DNA from 2 places in the Longicatena sp. 210702-DFI.1.196 genome. Region 1 is predicted to be linked to the other one. Evidence: a T-box and tRNA genes for the amino acid it is inferred to sense, from the RefSeq annotation. Region 1 holds a T-box; the other holds one or more tRNA genes.
What was found. A T-box is a leader RNA that pairs with one kind of tRNA and senses whether it is charged. The one in region 1 lies ahead of metG (methionine--tRNA ligase), so its partner is inferred to be a tRNA-Met.

Region 1 (7,342 bases):
ATAATCACGGTCATTTCTTTTTCTTCAATCATTTCCATGATAGCTCGTTTAAAGGTAAGACGCATAATAGGATCTAACCCATCAAAGGCTTCATCTAAAAATAAATATTTAGGTGCAATCGCAAGCGCAATGGCAATAAAAGCTTGTCGCTTCATACCTTTGGAGAAATCTGCCATCGGTTTTTTCTCATCTAATTTAAAGATTGAAAGAAACTGATGATAAATACGTTCATTGAATTGCGGATACCATACTTTATAAAATTCTTTCATATCTGCTATGCTGGCATGGAAGAAATAATGTGGATCATCACTGATCATTAGGATATTTTGTTTTACTTCAGGGTTTTCATATACATTGTTTCCATCATACAAAACCCCACCGACATCCGGTTTCACGATTCCTGACAATATGCGCAGCAATGTAGATTTTCCGGCACCATTGGGCCCGATCAAACCAAATACACTACCATCCGGAATGTTCAGATTTACATCTGTTAACACGATATGAGAACCAAAATTTTTAGATAACGCTTTTATTTCAATCATGATATTCCTCCTCATAAACTTCATTGATTGTCTGATAAAGACCATCTTTCCCAATATGATATTTCTTCATTTCTTTTACCTTATCTTTAAATTCCTTCATTTTTTCTAAGCGAATCTGTGCGTCTGTATCATTATCTGAGATAAAGCAGCCTTTCCCTTTCACGGTATAAATATAGCCTTGTGTTTCCAATTCCTGATATGCCTTGGCAACCGTATTGGGATTTACACCTAATTGTGATGCAAGCGAACGTACAGAGGGTAACTTGTCATTAGGTGACAAGACCTGAATGGAGATAAATTCCAATATCTGTTTTTTTAATTGTTCAAATATTGGCGTTTTACTTTGTACATCTATGAGAAACATCATCTCACCTCCAACTGTATTACTGTATCTAGTACACTAATACAGTATACCATATTTTCATATCTGTCAAGGATCGATATGTATTTCTTTTATATTTCTCTTCAATCGCCTTTAAGCTATTATCATTTGTAAGCCTATTTCTTACTAACAACAGATGATGAAAAGTGATAACGGAACTTAGCTAATTCACAAATTATCAATTTTTTTTGACGGCGAAACTAAGATATTGAAATTATCGTAAGAAATAATTGTTCCTTCTACATCACAATAAGATTTTCCATAACAATTAAAAATAATAAAAAAAGAAGCACAAAGACGATCAATCTTCATGCTCCTTCATAAGTTTTTTCACCATGAGATATCTGGCAATTCCCATAGCCAATAAAATACTACCAATCAAAAGAAATGCGATGTTACTAGAGGACAGCCCTTTTAAGAGAAAGCCACCACCGGCTATCATCAAAACAACTGCAGCGCTATACAATGCGGTTTTTTGTTTCACATCCATATAGCCTTATTCATCTCCATGCTTCATAAAAGCAATTGCAAAGATAATCAGACGAATCACTGCGATAATCAATAAAACAGCCGCTATAACGGAAAAAACGATTTGATCCGTGTGTACTCCATGATAAATAAAATAGATGGAGATAAAAATCAATAAGATATCCGTTCCCATTGACAACATCACATACTTGCTATCCAATTAGCTCACCTTCGTTCCATTTGGCAAATCTTTTAAAATTGTCACAATATCTAAATCCTTATCATTGCTTGCGCAAAGAATCATACCCTGACTCTCTACTCCACGCAATTTCACCGGTTTCAGATTGCTGACGACAACGACTTTTTTACCAATGACATCTTTTGGTTCAAATGTTTTTGCGATACCACTGACGATCTGACGTGTTTCTGTTCCCAAATCGATTTGTTCAACAAGCAAACGATCCGCTTTCGGATGTTTTTCGGCCGCAATAATCGTACCTACCTTTAATTCAATCTTTGTGAAATCATCAATAGTGATTTCAGAAGGTTCAATTGCTTCTTTCTTTTCTGCTTTTTTGCTTGCTTTAGCAGCTTCCTTTGCTTCTTTTGCTTTATCCTTTTCTAAGGTTTCCATAAATTCTTTGACATCGATACGGGCAAACAGAATTTCTGGTTTCGCATCTACTGTATGTCCACATTCCAAATTACCGAATTCTTCCAGACTTTCAGCTGAACGCTCTGATGTACTTAATTCATCCAGAATTTTTTCAGCAGTTTCCGGCATAAAGCTGCTTAGTAAGACAGCGGCAATACGAATGCTTTCCAATAGGTTGTACAATACAGTTGCCAAGCGATCTTTCTTACTTTCATCTTTACCTAATACCCAAGGTGTTGTTTCATCAATATATTTATTGCAACGCTTTAATAAAGTAAAGATTTCTTCAATGGCATCACCGACATGCAATGTTTCCATTTTCTTAGCTACTCGTTTTGGTGTATCCAACGCTAAGTCCATTAGTTCCTTATCAATATCCTCGCGTTCTAATGGATTAGAAATCACACCATTAAAATATTTATTCTGCATAGAAATCGTACGGTTTACCAGATTTCCCAAGACATTTGCTAAATCAGAATTTATTCGTTCTACCATCAAATCCCAGGTAATAGTTCCATCCTGTGCAAATGGCATCTCATGCAATACGAAATAACGTACCGCATCCACACCAAAATAGTGGACCAATTCATCCGCATAAATGGCATTGCCTTTTGATTTTGACATCTTGCCATCGCCAACCAACAGCCAAGGATGACCGAACACCTGTTTTGGCAGTGGTTCCCCTAAGGCCATCAGCATGATTGGCCAATATATCGTATGGAAACGAAGAATATCCTTACCTATGATATGCACATCTGCCGGCCAATATTTCTTATAGTTTTCGCCATGATTACCATCAGCATCATAGCCCAGAGAAGTGATATAGTTACTCAATGCATCAATCCAAACATACACAACATGATCTGGATCAAAGTCTACCGGTATACCCCATTTAAAAGATGTACGGGAAACACATAGATCCTGTAATCCCGGTTTTAAGAAGTTATTGATCATTTCATTCTTACGAGATTCTGGCTGAATGAATTCCGGATGTTCCTCAATATGCTTGATTAGCTTAGGTGCATATTTTTGCAAATTGAAGAAGTAAGCTTCTTCTGTTGCCTTTTGTACAGGTCTGCCACAATCCGGACATTTTCCATCAATCAATTGACTCTCGGTCCAGAAAGATTCACATGGAGTACAATACATGCCTTCATATTTTCCTTTATAGATATCGCCTTGTTCATACAGTTTTTTGAAGATTTTCTGTACTTGACGTTCATGTCCTTCATCCGTTGTACGTACAAAATAATCATAAGAAGTATTCATCATATCAAAATTCTTACGTACGATATCGGCAACTTTATCTACGAATTCCTTTGGTGTTACACCGGCTTCTTTTGCCTTTTCTTCAATCTTTTGTCCATGTTCATCCGTTCCGGTTTGGAAGAACACATCATAGCCTTGCTGACGTTTATATCTGGCAATGGCATCGGTTAATACAATTTCATATGTATTCCCAATGTGTGGTCTGCCGGATGTATACGTAATTGCAGTTGTGATATAATATTTACCTTTTTTACATTCTTTACACATAACATACGCCTCCTTATAAAAGAAAAACTTCCGCCAAAGGACGAAAGTTCGTGGTACCACCTTTATTTATGTACTTGCTGTACACCTTAACATCGTTAACGCCGATGCTACGTTTTTTCCTGACTATTCAGAAAAACGGTTCCAGGGCCATCTTCTTTTTATTTCACCTGTGAATTTTCACCAGCCATTCACTCTCTGTAAGGCTTTCATAAAAATACTCTTCCTGTCTTTACCTTTCTATCAGTTATCATTATATAGAATATTCTGCCCATTGGCAAGGTTTTCAAAACGAAATCACGAAAAAAGATGAAGATATAAAAGCCTTACCTGTGTGCTTATGTAGATGGCACTGCTCCTTACAAGAATATTGAAAGCTTCCTTTTTTGATAATGAGATGTAAAGTCCTCGATTTTCCTTTCTATCGCCTCATCTAAACAAATCTTATGAAAAAGAAGAGATTACTCTCTTCTTACTCTTTCGCGTAAAGCAACATATCGATGAGTGGCTCTGCTTCTTTTGGACAATGACACTCTCCAATTGTTCTGCCCGTACCTTCTTTATAAAAATCACTTCCACAAGTAATCAGCAATTTTCGATCTTTCGCCAATTGCATTAACGTTGCCATTTCTTTGCGTTTATAATCTGGACGGAATACTTCCAAACCTTCTATCCCCATCTGTAATGCAAGTATCAGGAGATTTTCATCTTTTTCAAATAAAGGATATGGATTTGCCAGGATGGCAATACCATTACTTAAGGAAATTACATCTAAGACGTCCTGTAAAGATGGATGTTTTGCGTTTACATGACATGGTTTCCCTTGCGCAAAATAATCAGTTGCTAACTGGTGATAAGGATTTTTCATTTTCCCTAATAAATAGGGTTTTATTATCTCACAGTCTTGAAAACGCGGATGATTTAAAACATGACGTGCAATCATTTCACCGGATATCTGTTGAAAACGGTTATTTTCCAACAAATCATCTACATGGATTTGCTTTCCAAGATATTGTTCAAATAGACGCACACGCTGTATACTAGCACGTTTTTCCGCCAATAAAGCATCATTTTCAATCGTTCTATACAATTCATTTTGATAATCTACAAAATAACCAAGCACATGTACTGTATGCCCATGCAGATCGGCTAAAATTTCCACACCATTCACATAACGTATTCCATACAATTCACTCATTCGTAAAGCGATGGCATTTGATTTTGTTGTATTTAGATCTGTGATCGAAATGGTTTTAAGTCCTTGACGTTTTGCGCTCTGAAAAATTTCTTCGATATTATAGTCAGCACCAATACTGAAATTGGAATGAATATGCAAATCAACGCTATTTATAGAAACGGTTTTCTGAGCAGCTGCTTCACTAATCGATGGTTGTTTTACCGTTTCTTTTACTGACTCTGCTATAAAAGTAGAACCTACGATTTTAACCACACAGGTACGTGTCAGAAAATCAATTAAGGAGCGATGTTTTTTGTCCGCTAGTACCACGATGCCATTTAACAGCCAATATGCCATAACACCAAAAATACTAGTGAATAGCATCAACACTACAAATGGTATTGCAAAACCAATAAGATCTCGCATATACATCTGACGAATATTCGCTTTCTTTCCACTGATGCTGATAAGCTGAAAATCATATAAATACATTCCCAGACTCTGTCCACCTGTTTTACGACAAATGATAGTATTTAAAAAGAAAATGGACCCGATCATCATGACACCGACAATCACATTCACAACTTTCACACCAGAAAAGCTCATTAAGCTTCCTAAGACGGCAAGCATGACAATATTCCATAACATCATGGGAGATAAAGCTACACTCACATCTAACATAAAAGAAAGAAGTCTGTCACCGAAATCTTTCTTTTCAATATAACGATATTTCTGAACTGAGGTTCCTATTTTTTTCTTTACTTTCTGCATAGTTTCACCCAATTTCTTCACTTTTTTCATAACGCAGGATACCTGCTTTTACACATAGCCATTCCATGAGTGCAGCACTCACGAAAGAAACACCTAATATATAAATAAACTTAACATCAATCGTTTTCCCCTGTAAGAGCTGTAAACTGCTACTAACAGCAATTGCCACAGATACGAATGGTATGAGCATATATTTTTTAACACTCATCGTATTCAATTGATACTTCTGATGGCAAGATGGGCAGACGATATGCACATTCCCCTTTAGGATACTTAGTTTTATTGGGGCATGGCATTGTTCACAAGTATATAATTTCATTATCTTAAACCTCACATGCATATTATACTACAGATTCATGATTTGTATATGCTTTAAGAAAAGTTTAAGGTTTCTTATCTTGCAACATCGCATAAAATCTTATATGATAAAGTCCTATGAAAGGAGCGGACTCTTATGGTACAAAAGCATCAAAAAATAATAGATTTTCTACTGTTCGGCATCTTACCGGCCGGACTGATTCATACCTTATATCTGCTCTTGTTTAAAACACCTTTTTCCAACGATGCCATATTGATGATTACTGGCTCTATCATCGTGTTGGGAATCCTCCCATGGATATTTTACCACACTCATGAAAACGAGGATATTCTCCATGATGCACAACATCAGATATGGATGTTGCTGTTTCTAGTATATGTCTTCCAATTGGCTTATTTGTTATTTTTTTCAGCTGATTTTGCGCGCGATAAAGTAAATCTGTTGGATGGAAATTATGGAACGGCCTTGCAGATACAGTGGGAAAACGGAACCAATCTTATGCCCTTTAAAACCATTAAGCAGATGATGATTATTTTCGATATACCAGCCATTTCCAATCAAATCGCTATTATCAATTTATTTGGTAATTTCATTGCATTTATGCCTTTTTCCTTCTTTTTACCAAAGTTATTTCCATGTATGAAGAAAGCTAGATGTTATCTTCCCTGTATAGCATGTATCATAATCGCAGTTGAAGTAACACAGTTTTTCACCTTAACCGGTACGATGGATATTGATGATTTCATTCTGAATTTTGGCGGTGCCTTATTATGTTATCTTCCCTTATACAGTATCTACCATCTGCATAATCAACCATATAAAAACACATCACTTTAAAGGATGTGTTTTTCATTTTCTGATTTGTATATTATTCAGCTTTACCAGCAGAACCAAATTCTTCCATCATAGCAATAACTTTTGCTTTGATTGCATCAGCACCTGGTTTTAACAATTTACGAGGGTCATAACCTTTACCTTCTGTGTCTTTACCAGCTTCGATGTATTCACGAGTTGCAGCTGCGAAAACCAACTGTAATTCTGTGTTAACGTTAATCTTAGATACACCTAAAGAGATAGCTTTTGCGATCTGATCTGCAGGGATACCTGAACCACCGTGTAATACTAATGGCTTACCATTTGTAACATTCTGGATTTCGCCCAGACGTTCAAAGTTCAATCCAGCCCAATTTGCAGGATATTTACCATGGATATTACCGATACCAGCAGCCAAGAAATCAACGCCTAATTCAGCAATTGTCTTACATTCCTGAGGATCAGCTAATTCACCCATGGAAGTAACACCGTCTTCTTCACCACCGATGCCACCAACTTCACATTCAATAGATAAACCTTTTGAATGAGCCAGTTCGATCATTTCTTTTGATTTTTCTAAGTTTTCTTCAAATGCATAATGAGAACCATCAAACATTACTGAAGTGAAACCAGCTTCGATACATGCTTTCGCACCATCGTAAGAACCATGATCCAAGTG
Region 2 (7,342 bases), on a different contig from region 1:
AAGTGATGCAGATAAACAGTATATGGTATTTGGAAATCTATTTGAACAGTATTTCTTGAATCAAGGTTTTGAGGATAATCGAAGTATTGAAACAACCTTGGATTTAGGTTGGGATCTGATTTCTGTCTTACCTAAAGCGGAACTAGATCGTGTAGATAACGAGGTGTTGGAGAAGTTTTATGATCACAAACGTGCTGTGAAACGTTTCAACATCAAAGAGGAACCAATTATCCGTGAACTGGCGAATGAGGGTGAGTAGTCATGGCAAATAAACAGGTATTTCCTACGAAGGGAAATCTGATTGCGACGAAAAAGTCGAATGCGCTGGCTCATATGGGATATGAGCTTATGGATCGTAAACGGAATATTTTAACGCGTGAAATGATGGGTTTACTGGATGATGTCAAAATGTTACGTGATGAAATAACTGAGACTTATCAACGTGCATATGCGGCTTTACAGCAAGCGAATATGACGTTGGGTGTTATCAGTGATCTGGTTGAAGCAGTTCCTATCGATAATGGTATACATGTGAGTTATCGCAGTGTCATGGGTGTTGAAATTCCTAAGATTTCTTATGATAAGCCGGATTATACTTTGAGTTATGGTTTAGAACATGCGAATTCTAAATTGGATTATGCGTATCGCTGCTTTTATCGTGTGAAGGAGCTGACCGTTGTTTTGGCGGAGGTTGAGAATAGTGTTTATCGCTTGGCAAATGCTATTCGCAAGGCGCAAAAGCGAGCAAATGCGTTGAAGAATATCGTGATACCGGATTTTGAAGGAAATATTAAATTCATTAGTGATGCGTTAGAGGAAAAAGAGCGCGAAGAGTTTTCTCGACAGAAGGTTATTAAAGCAACGAAAGATAAAAAAAGTAGTCAGGAACGGCCTTTGTAGCTGTTCCTGATGATGTTAAAATGCTTTAAATAAAGGGTTTTAAAAGAGCCGTAAAAAGATTCAAAAAAGTTTTTAAAAAATTGAAAAAAACACTTGCATAAGTAGGAATTATTTGTTATTATATTAGGGCACTGATGAAGTGCAAAAGAAAAAATGGTTTCATAAATGCGCCCATAGCTCAACTGGATAGAGCGTTTGACTACGGATCAAAAGGTTGCGGGTTCGATTCCTACTGGGCGCGCCATTTATATCGGGATGTAGCACAGCTTGGTAGTGCACTTGATTTGGGATCAAGGGGTCGCAGGTTCAAATCCTGTCATCCCGACCATTATTTGGCTGGGTAGCTTAGTTGGCTAGAGCATCCGGTTCATACCCGGAAGGTCGCGAGTTCGAGTCTCGCCCCCGCCACCAATTTGGCTAAATGGACCCTTAGCTCAGTTGGTTAGAGCAGCCGGCTCATAACCGGTCGGTCGTAGGTTCGAGTCCTACAGGGTCCACCAAAATAAAACTATATTTTGGAGGAATACCCAAGTGGTTGAAGGGTCCGGTCTTGAAAACCGGTAGGTCGGGAAACTGGCGCCTGGGTTCGAATCCCAGTTCCTCCGCCATTACGTTATTCAAATATGTGAAAACCGAATCGCTCATTAAACATCGCGGGGTAGAGCAGCCTGGTAGCTCGTCGGGCTCATAACCCGGAGGTCGTTGGTTCAAATCCTTCCCCCGCAACCAAATGGTCCCGTAGCTCAGTCGGTAGAGCAACGGACTGAAAATCCGTGTGTCGTTGGTTCAATTCCGACCGGGACCACCATTTGAATAACTGGCCGTCTCTAGATGAGGCGGTTTTTTTTGTGTGGAATTGAACATTCGGATATGTCCGTTGCTTACATTCCTCATTAACGTCTATTCGAAAAAGTGGCGGGGGAAGGATGCAACATGCACGTGAGGGCTGCTCTGCCTGTACAATGGCGGAGAAATAAACCTACCGGTTTTCCAATCATGAACATGTTACTTGGGTATGACGTGGCGGGGGCTATTTTCATAACGTTCCCGCGACCTTGCTTACCCGTATGGATGACAGGATGAACGCAATTTTATGCTCAATTGATCTCGTCAAGTGCACTTCGTTCCTAACAGGGTAGTCAAACGCACATCCATAATCGTACACACCTTATTGTATTTCAAAATAGGCGTTACTACGACACGCATAAAAAAAACGATTAAAAGAAAACTTTTTTTCTGATTTATCAGTTAACTATATGAGGAGGCTGCTATGAAAGAACATACAATCATAGAACACATACGACATGGCGATGTGAATGCACTCGATACGTTGATCCGTCAATATTATCCACAGATATATTCCTATGTCTATGCACGTGTCAAACATCGTGATATTGCAGCAGATATTACACAAGAAGTCTTTATCCGTTTCACACAACATATTGACTCCTACACCTTTCAAGGAAAAACCAAACAATATTTACTAAGAATTGCCATCAATCAGTGCAATAGTTGGTATGCGAAATACAAAGAAATAGCATTGCCGGATGATTTGGAAATTGCTGATGAAAAAACAGAAGATACATACGATCGACAACGATTGATTTTTTATCTTAACAAATTGCCGGATGAACAAAAAGATGTATTATTGTTAAAATACTTTGAACAATTAAAAAGTAAAGAGATTGCAACATTACTAAACATTAGTGAATCTACGGTAAAAACGCGTGTTCGTTTGGGCTTAAAAAAACTTAAAACGTATATGAAAAAGGAGGAATGGCTATGAGAATACATTGGAAAGAATTGCGGCAATATGATGAAAAGGCAATGGAAAAAACGATAGCGCAATGCCAAACACTAATGAAACACAAAGAAAATTGGTTCGTCAGTAAAAAAACAGCCTATCGTCAATTTGCGAAATTAGAAATTAAACGTATAAGTGTAGTATATGGCTTCTTTTTACTCTGTTTACTATATTTTTTACTTTTTTCAGAACAAATGAAAATCGGAATCGTGTTGCTGTATTATCTGTTACTAGGGTCCTATTTTCTCTATCAATTATATGAATTTAAAAATAATGATATGGAAGAATTAATGCAGGCACTTCCAATTCATGAAGGTAAACGCTTTATCTTGCATATGTGTACGTTTCTTATTATACACCTCATTAGTTTTCTAAGCTTTTCAATAGTTGGCTATCTACGTATGGACATCTCCATGTTAGAAATCATGCAATTAGCCTTAATACCTTTATTCCTGGCACATGGTTGTATGTTGTTTTTCTTAAACAGAATCAAACGACTTTATACAGCTTTCATCAGCTATATAATATTATTTTTGTTCTTTAGCAATTTCTTTCATCCAATCTTGATTAACAGTAGTGCACTGCAGTTAGGTTGGATCCAAACACTTATTGTGTCATTGTTCTCTACCGTATTATTTCTGATTGCCGCATATCGATATGGCTTAAAATTACAAAGGAGGATTCATTATGGAGCTTAAGACACATCATCTCAGCAAATTTTATACAAAAGAAAAGGCAGCGGTTGCCGATGTGAATCTTGTTTTGCAAGAAGGTATTCATGCTTTATTAGGAGCAAATGGAAGCGGGAAGACAACACTTATGCGGATGTTGTGTGGTATTTTAAAACCAAGTGAAGGTATAGTTACCTTTAATGCTAAAAATATTATGGAAAATTATGAAGAATACATTCTTCATTTGGGCTATTTACCGCAAAATGCAGGATTTTATATGAATTTCACAGTAATTGAATTTCTCCAATATATTGCCGTATTAAAGTGTCTGGAAGCTGATTATGCAAAACGGAAAATTGATGAGCTATTGGAGTTATTACGTCTAAAAGAACAGTCCAAAAAGAAATTGCGTCAATTATCTGGTGGTATGCTACAGCGTGTCGGTATTGCACAGAGCCTGTTAAACCATCCTAAGCTATTGATATTGGATGAGCCAAGCAGTGGCTTAGATCCTAAAGAGCGTATTGCCTTGCGGCAGCTATTATCGCGTTTAGCAAAAGATACTATTGTGATTCTTTCAACTCATATCGTCAGTGACATAGAAAATATAGCAGATGATATTTTGCTAATGAAAGAAGGGCATATTCTCTTCCAAAAGACAGTAACAGATACATTGCAAGAATTAAAAGGACACGTTTATGAATTATTAACAGCAGAAAATGAGCGAGAAATTATTGAAAAAAATTACACAGTAGTGAATTGTAAAAGAGTAAGTGAAGGTATCCTGTTTCGTTTGTTAAGTGACGATATGAAAGATAAGCGCTCAATTGTTGTAGAACCAACATTAGATGATGTATATTTATCTTATTTTCATGAGGAGGCTGAATATGTGGAAACTAATTTGTTATGAATGGAAAAAGTTAGCGAAAAGCCGTTCCAATTTATTGCTGTTCGTGGTGTTGTTAGCGGCCTGTGCTTACCAGATTAAAACGAATGTAACAACGGATATAAAAGACTATTATTTCGTATCCGATGAACATCTCGATGTGGTGAAAGAACAACAAAACTTTGCGAACAAAAGCTTTGAAGAGTTACAGAAACAGATGGGCGCCATCCATTACAATGAGATTGATCAAGAGCATTATAATTCTAGTCGTTCTTTGGATGAAAATTATATGAAGGTAACGTATGGTACACACTGGAAAGAACTTGTAAAGGCATATGAAGAGCACACTTTGACGCAAGAAATGTTGAATGATTGGAACGTTATGAGTCAAGATGATACCCAGCAACAGTCGATTGTAAGACTGGAAGATTTTACGATACATTATCTTTATACTGATGAAAGAGAGGTATCCGATCTTAAGGCAATGTTTCCAGATACGGTGATATTAACGAACCGTCAAGATTATCTTTATACCAAAGAAAAAGCTGAGCAAGGTTCCACACAGTGTTTTTTGAAAGAGTGTAATGGTTTTAATGCGATGTACTACGATACGTTAAATACCCGCTTTCTGAATGCGTCAAAGACCTATCATCCCACCATCCTAGCTAATAAATATTTTGATGAAATCATGCGAGTGAATTTTCTTGTTCTATTGCTCATCAGTATTTTGTTAGGCAATATTTACAGCAAAGAATCAAGTGAACAAACAATGATATATCTTTGTACAAGCAAGGCTGGATGGAAAAAAGTATCTATCGCTAAACTCATTGTCGCTTTGACTATTGGCGTATTGATTCCTATGCTGATACCAATTATCTCCAGTTTGGTTAATTATCTACGGTATGGTGGTTTTGACTTACAGATGTTTTATTATGGCATCGGTGATGTATCTGCCAATAGCATCGTACCTTATATTTTTACGAATGGGGAACTTTTAATAATCGTGTGTTTTGCATTGTTGGTTGGCTATACAGCATTGACATTAACATGTTTAACAATATCACGTTATGTAAAAAATACGTATATTGCAGGGGTCAGTGTTTTAATGCTGACGATATTACCCATCTATAATATCTTTACGTTGCAAAGTACCAATCTCAATGTCTGGTTTCCATCCTATCTGTTAATGCGGATATTTGATAATTTGGGGTATACATCACAATTGTTTTTCCAATTTGGCAGTATAACGATTTTACGATTATGGCTATATGTATTGGTTTGGTTTCTTGGCTGTGGTATATGTTTATTACTTATTCATCAGAAAAATAAGAAACATCTTATATAATTTCTCATTGATTGGTAATCTAATAACCTTATGATGTTAATGTCATGAGGTTTTTTTACAAGATAACCTACAGAGATATGAAACAATAGTTATGAAATTAAGATAATCTTTGGGAATTGCGACGCTATATAAAAAGGAGAAACAATTCATACGTTATCCATAACGTTAGTGATCTTTATTTTCCATAACACATATCAAGTGAAATAATGGTTGACACAACTGGCAGATCAATGTATTATTGTATTAGATGATTAATACAATAATACATCTAGTAAGAAACAAGGAGGGAATAAAAGTGTTTTGGAAATTATGTAAACATGAATTGAAATGTTCATATCGAGGTTTTCTTATTTTATATGCAATCACATTATTATTGGCGGTGATGATCAATCCAAGTATAGATTCAATGTTTGTGGTAACATTAACATTGATTTATGGATTGCTGCTATGTGTTATCCTAATCATGTCGATGTATGTCATCATTAAAAATTATCATACATCCATGTTTGCCAAACCGGCATATTTAACCCATACACTACCGGTATCTACGACAAAGCTGTTAATTGTAAAAATTTTGGTAGGGCTTATTTGGTTTGCACTATCCTATGGTGTTATCCTTGCCTCCATTATTGTCATTGGTTTATCTGTCGACAATTTCGATCTACAGCTCCTTTTTAAGGCATTTTCGCATATCCATATTTCATGGGGAGCAATCTTATATGCGGTATACACTGTGCTAGGTGTTGTGGAAAGTATTACCTTATTATATCTTGTAATTGATATTACTCATACGACACATATCCAACGTTTCCGTGTCCCTATTGCTATTGTGCTGTTTTTAATTATTTCTTGGGTATCATCGGAGATTATGAACATGTTCATCAATCCCGGACAAGGTTCTTTATTACAAATGGTCACAAGCAATGCAATGATAGGACAAAATATAAATACGACATTGTTAACAGATATGACGAAATTACTCATTTTATGTGGCTGGGAATTATTGTTAGTTTGTTTGTATTTCTTCTCAGGTAAGTATTTGATAGATCATAAAATAGAGGTAGAATGATGAAGGATCTTAAGGAAAAAGTACTTATTATTGCGTTGATTCTGCTATTTTCCTTTTGGTATTTGTATACCGGATATCTGGTCTTTGATTATTTTACGATCGGATGGCCATTTTATCTGATTGGTATCCTCATTTTGCTGATTATTATAGCAGCATGTCTGCATACAGTAAAACGTATGAAAAATGGTGAGTACTAAAAAGGAGTGATCTTGATGGACTTTGATACAAATCTACCAATTTATTTACAAATTATGACCGAAATAAAACGATTGATCATAACAGGAACTTATAAACCATCACAAAAAATTCCTTCTGTACGTGAATTGGCAATTGATTATGGTGTAAATCCAAATACGGTACAAAGAGCGTTAAGTGAACTTGAACGCGAAGGACTCGTGGCAAGCGAACGAACGAGTGGGCGTTTTATATGTGATGATATTGAACGTATACAAAAATTAAGAGTAACAATGATGAAAGAGAAAACAGATCAATTTCTAAGAGAAATACATGAATATGGATTTGATGAAGAGGAATTGATGGAAACGATAAGGGAGCGATTACAAAATGGAAAATCTTGTTGAGATTTGCGGATTAAATAAAGCATATGGTAATAAGCCGACATTACATGATATAGATATATTTTTACAGCCCGGACAGATTGTTGGTT

Region 2: it has a tRNA-Met gene. The T-box ahead of metG (methionine--tRNA ligase) is inferred to sense a tRNA for this amino acid. The anticodon was not compared.

The regions. Positions count from the first base shown of each region.
Region 1 covers NZ_JAJCPX010000048.1:7,169-14,510, reverse strand. The annotation lists gene LI241_RS14255 (ABC transporter ATP-binding protein) at 1-545, opposite strand, end outside; gene LI241_RS14250 (GntR family transcriptional regulator) at 538-909, opposite strand; gene LI241_RS14245 (hypothetical protein) at 1,229-1,417, opposite strand; gene LI241_RS14240 (hypothetical protein) at 1,424-1,615, opposite strand; gene metG (methionine--tRNA ligase) at 1,616-3,586, opposite strand; T-box leader at 3,620-3,825, opposite strand; gene LI241_RS14230 (RDD family protein) at 4,056-5,561, opposite strand; gene LI241_RS14225 (hypothetical protein) at 5,536-5,850, opposite strand; gene LI241_RS14220 (VanZ family protein) at 5,986-6,687, shown strand; gene fba (class II fructose-1,6-bisphosphate aldolase) at 6,719-7,342, opposite strand, start outside.
Region 2 covers NZ_JAJCPX010000015.1:43,069-50,410, reverse strand. The annotation lists gene LI241_RS08140 (V-type ATP synthase subunit B) at 1-259, shown strand, start outside; gene LI241_RS08135 (V-type ATP synthase subunit D) at 262-900, shown strand; tRNA gene LI241_RS08130 (tRNA-Arg) at 1,068-1,144, shown strand; tRNA gene LI241_RS08125 (tRNA-Pro) at 1,152-1,228, shown strand; tRNA gene LI241_RS08120 (tRNA-Met) at 1,235-1,311, shown strand; tRNA gene LI241_RS08115 (tRNA-Ile) at 1,324-1,400, shown strand; tRNA gene LI241_RS08110 (tRNA-Ser) at 1,418-1,508, shown strand; tRNA gene LI241_RS08105 (tRNA-Met) at 1,553-1,629, shown strand; tRNA gene LI241_RS08100 (tRNA-Phe) at 1,633-1,708, shown strand; gene LI241_RS08095 (RNA polymerase sigma factor) at 2,171-2,686, shown strand; gene LI241_RS08090 (hypothetical protein) at 2,683-3,402, shown strand; gene LI241_RS08085 (ATP-binding cassette domain-containing protein) at 3,392-4,285, shown strand; gene LI241_RS08080 (ABC transporter permease) at 4,263-5,606, shown strand; gene LI241_RS08075 (hypothetical protein) at 5,902-6,675, shown strand; gene LI241_RS08070 (hypothetical protein) at 6,675-6,872, shown strand; gene LI241_RS08065 (GntR family transcriptional regulator) at 6,888-7,256, shown strand; gene LI241_RS08060 (ABC transporter ATP-binding protein) at 7,240-7,342, shown strand, end outside.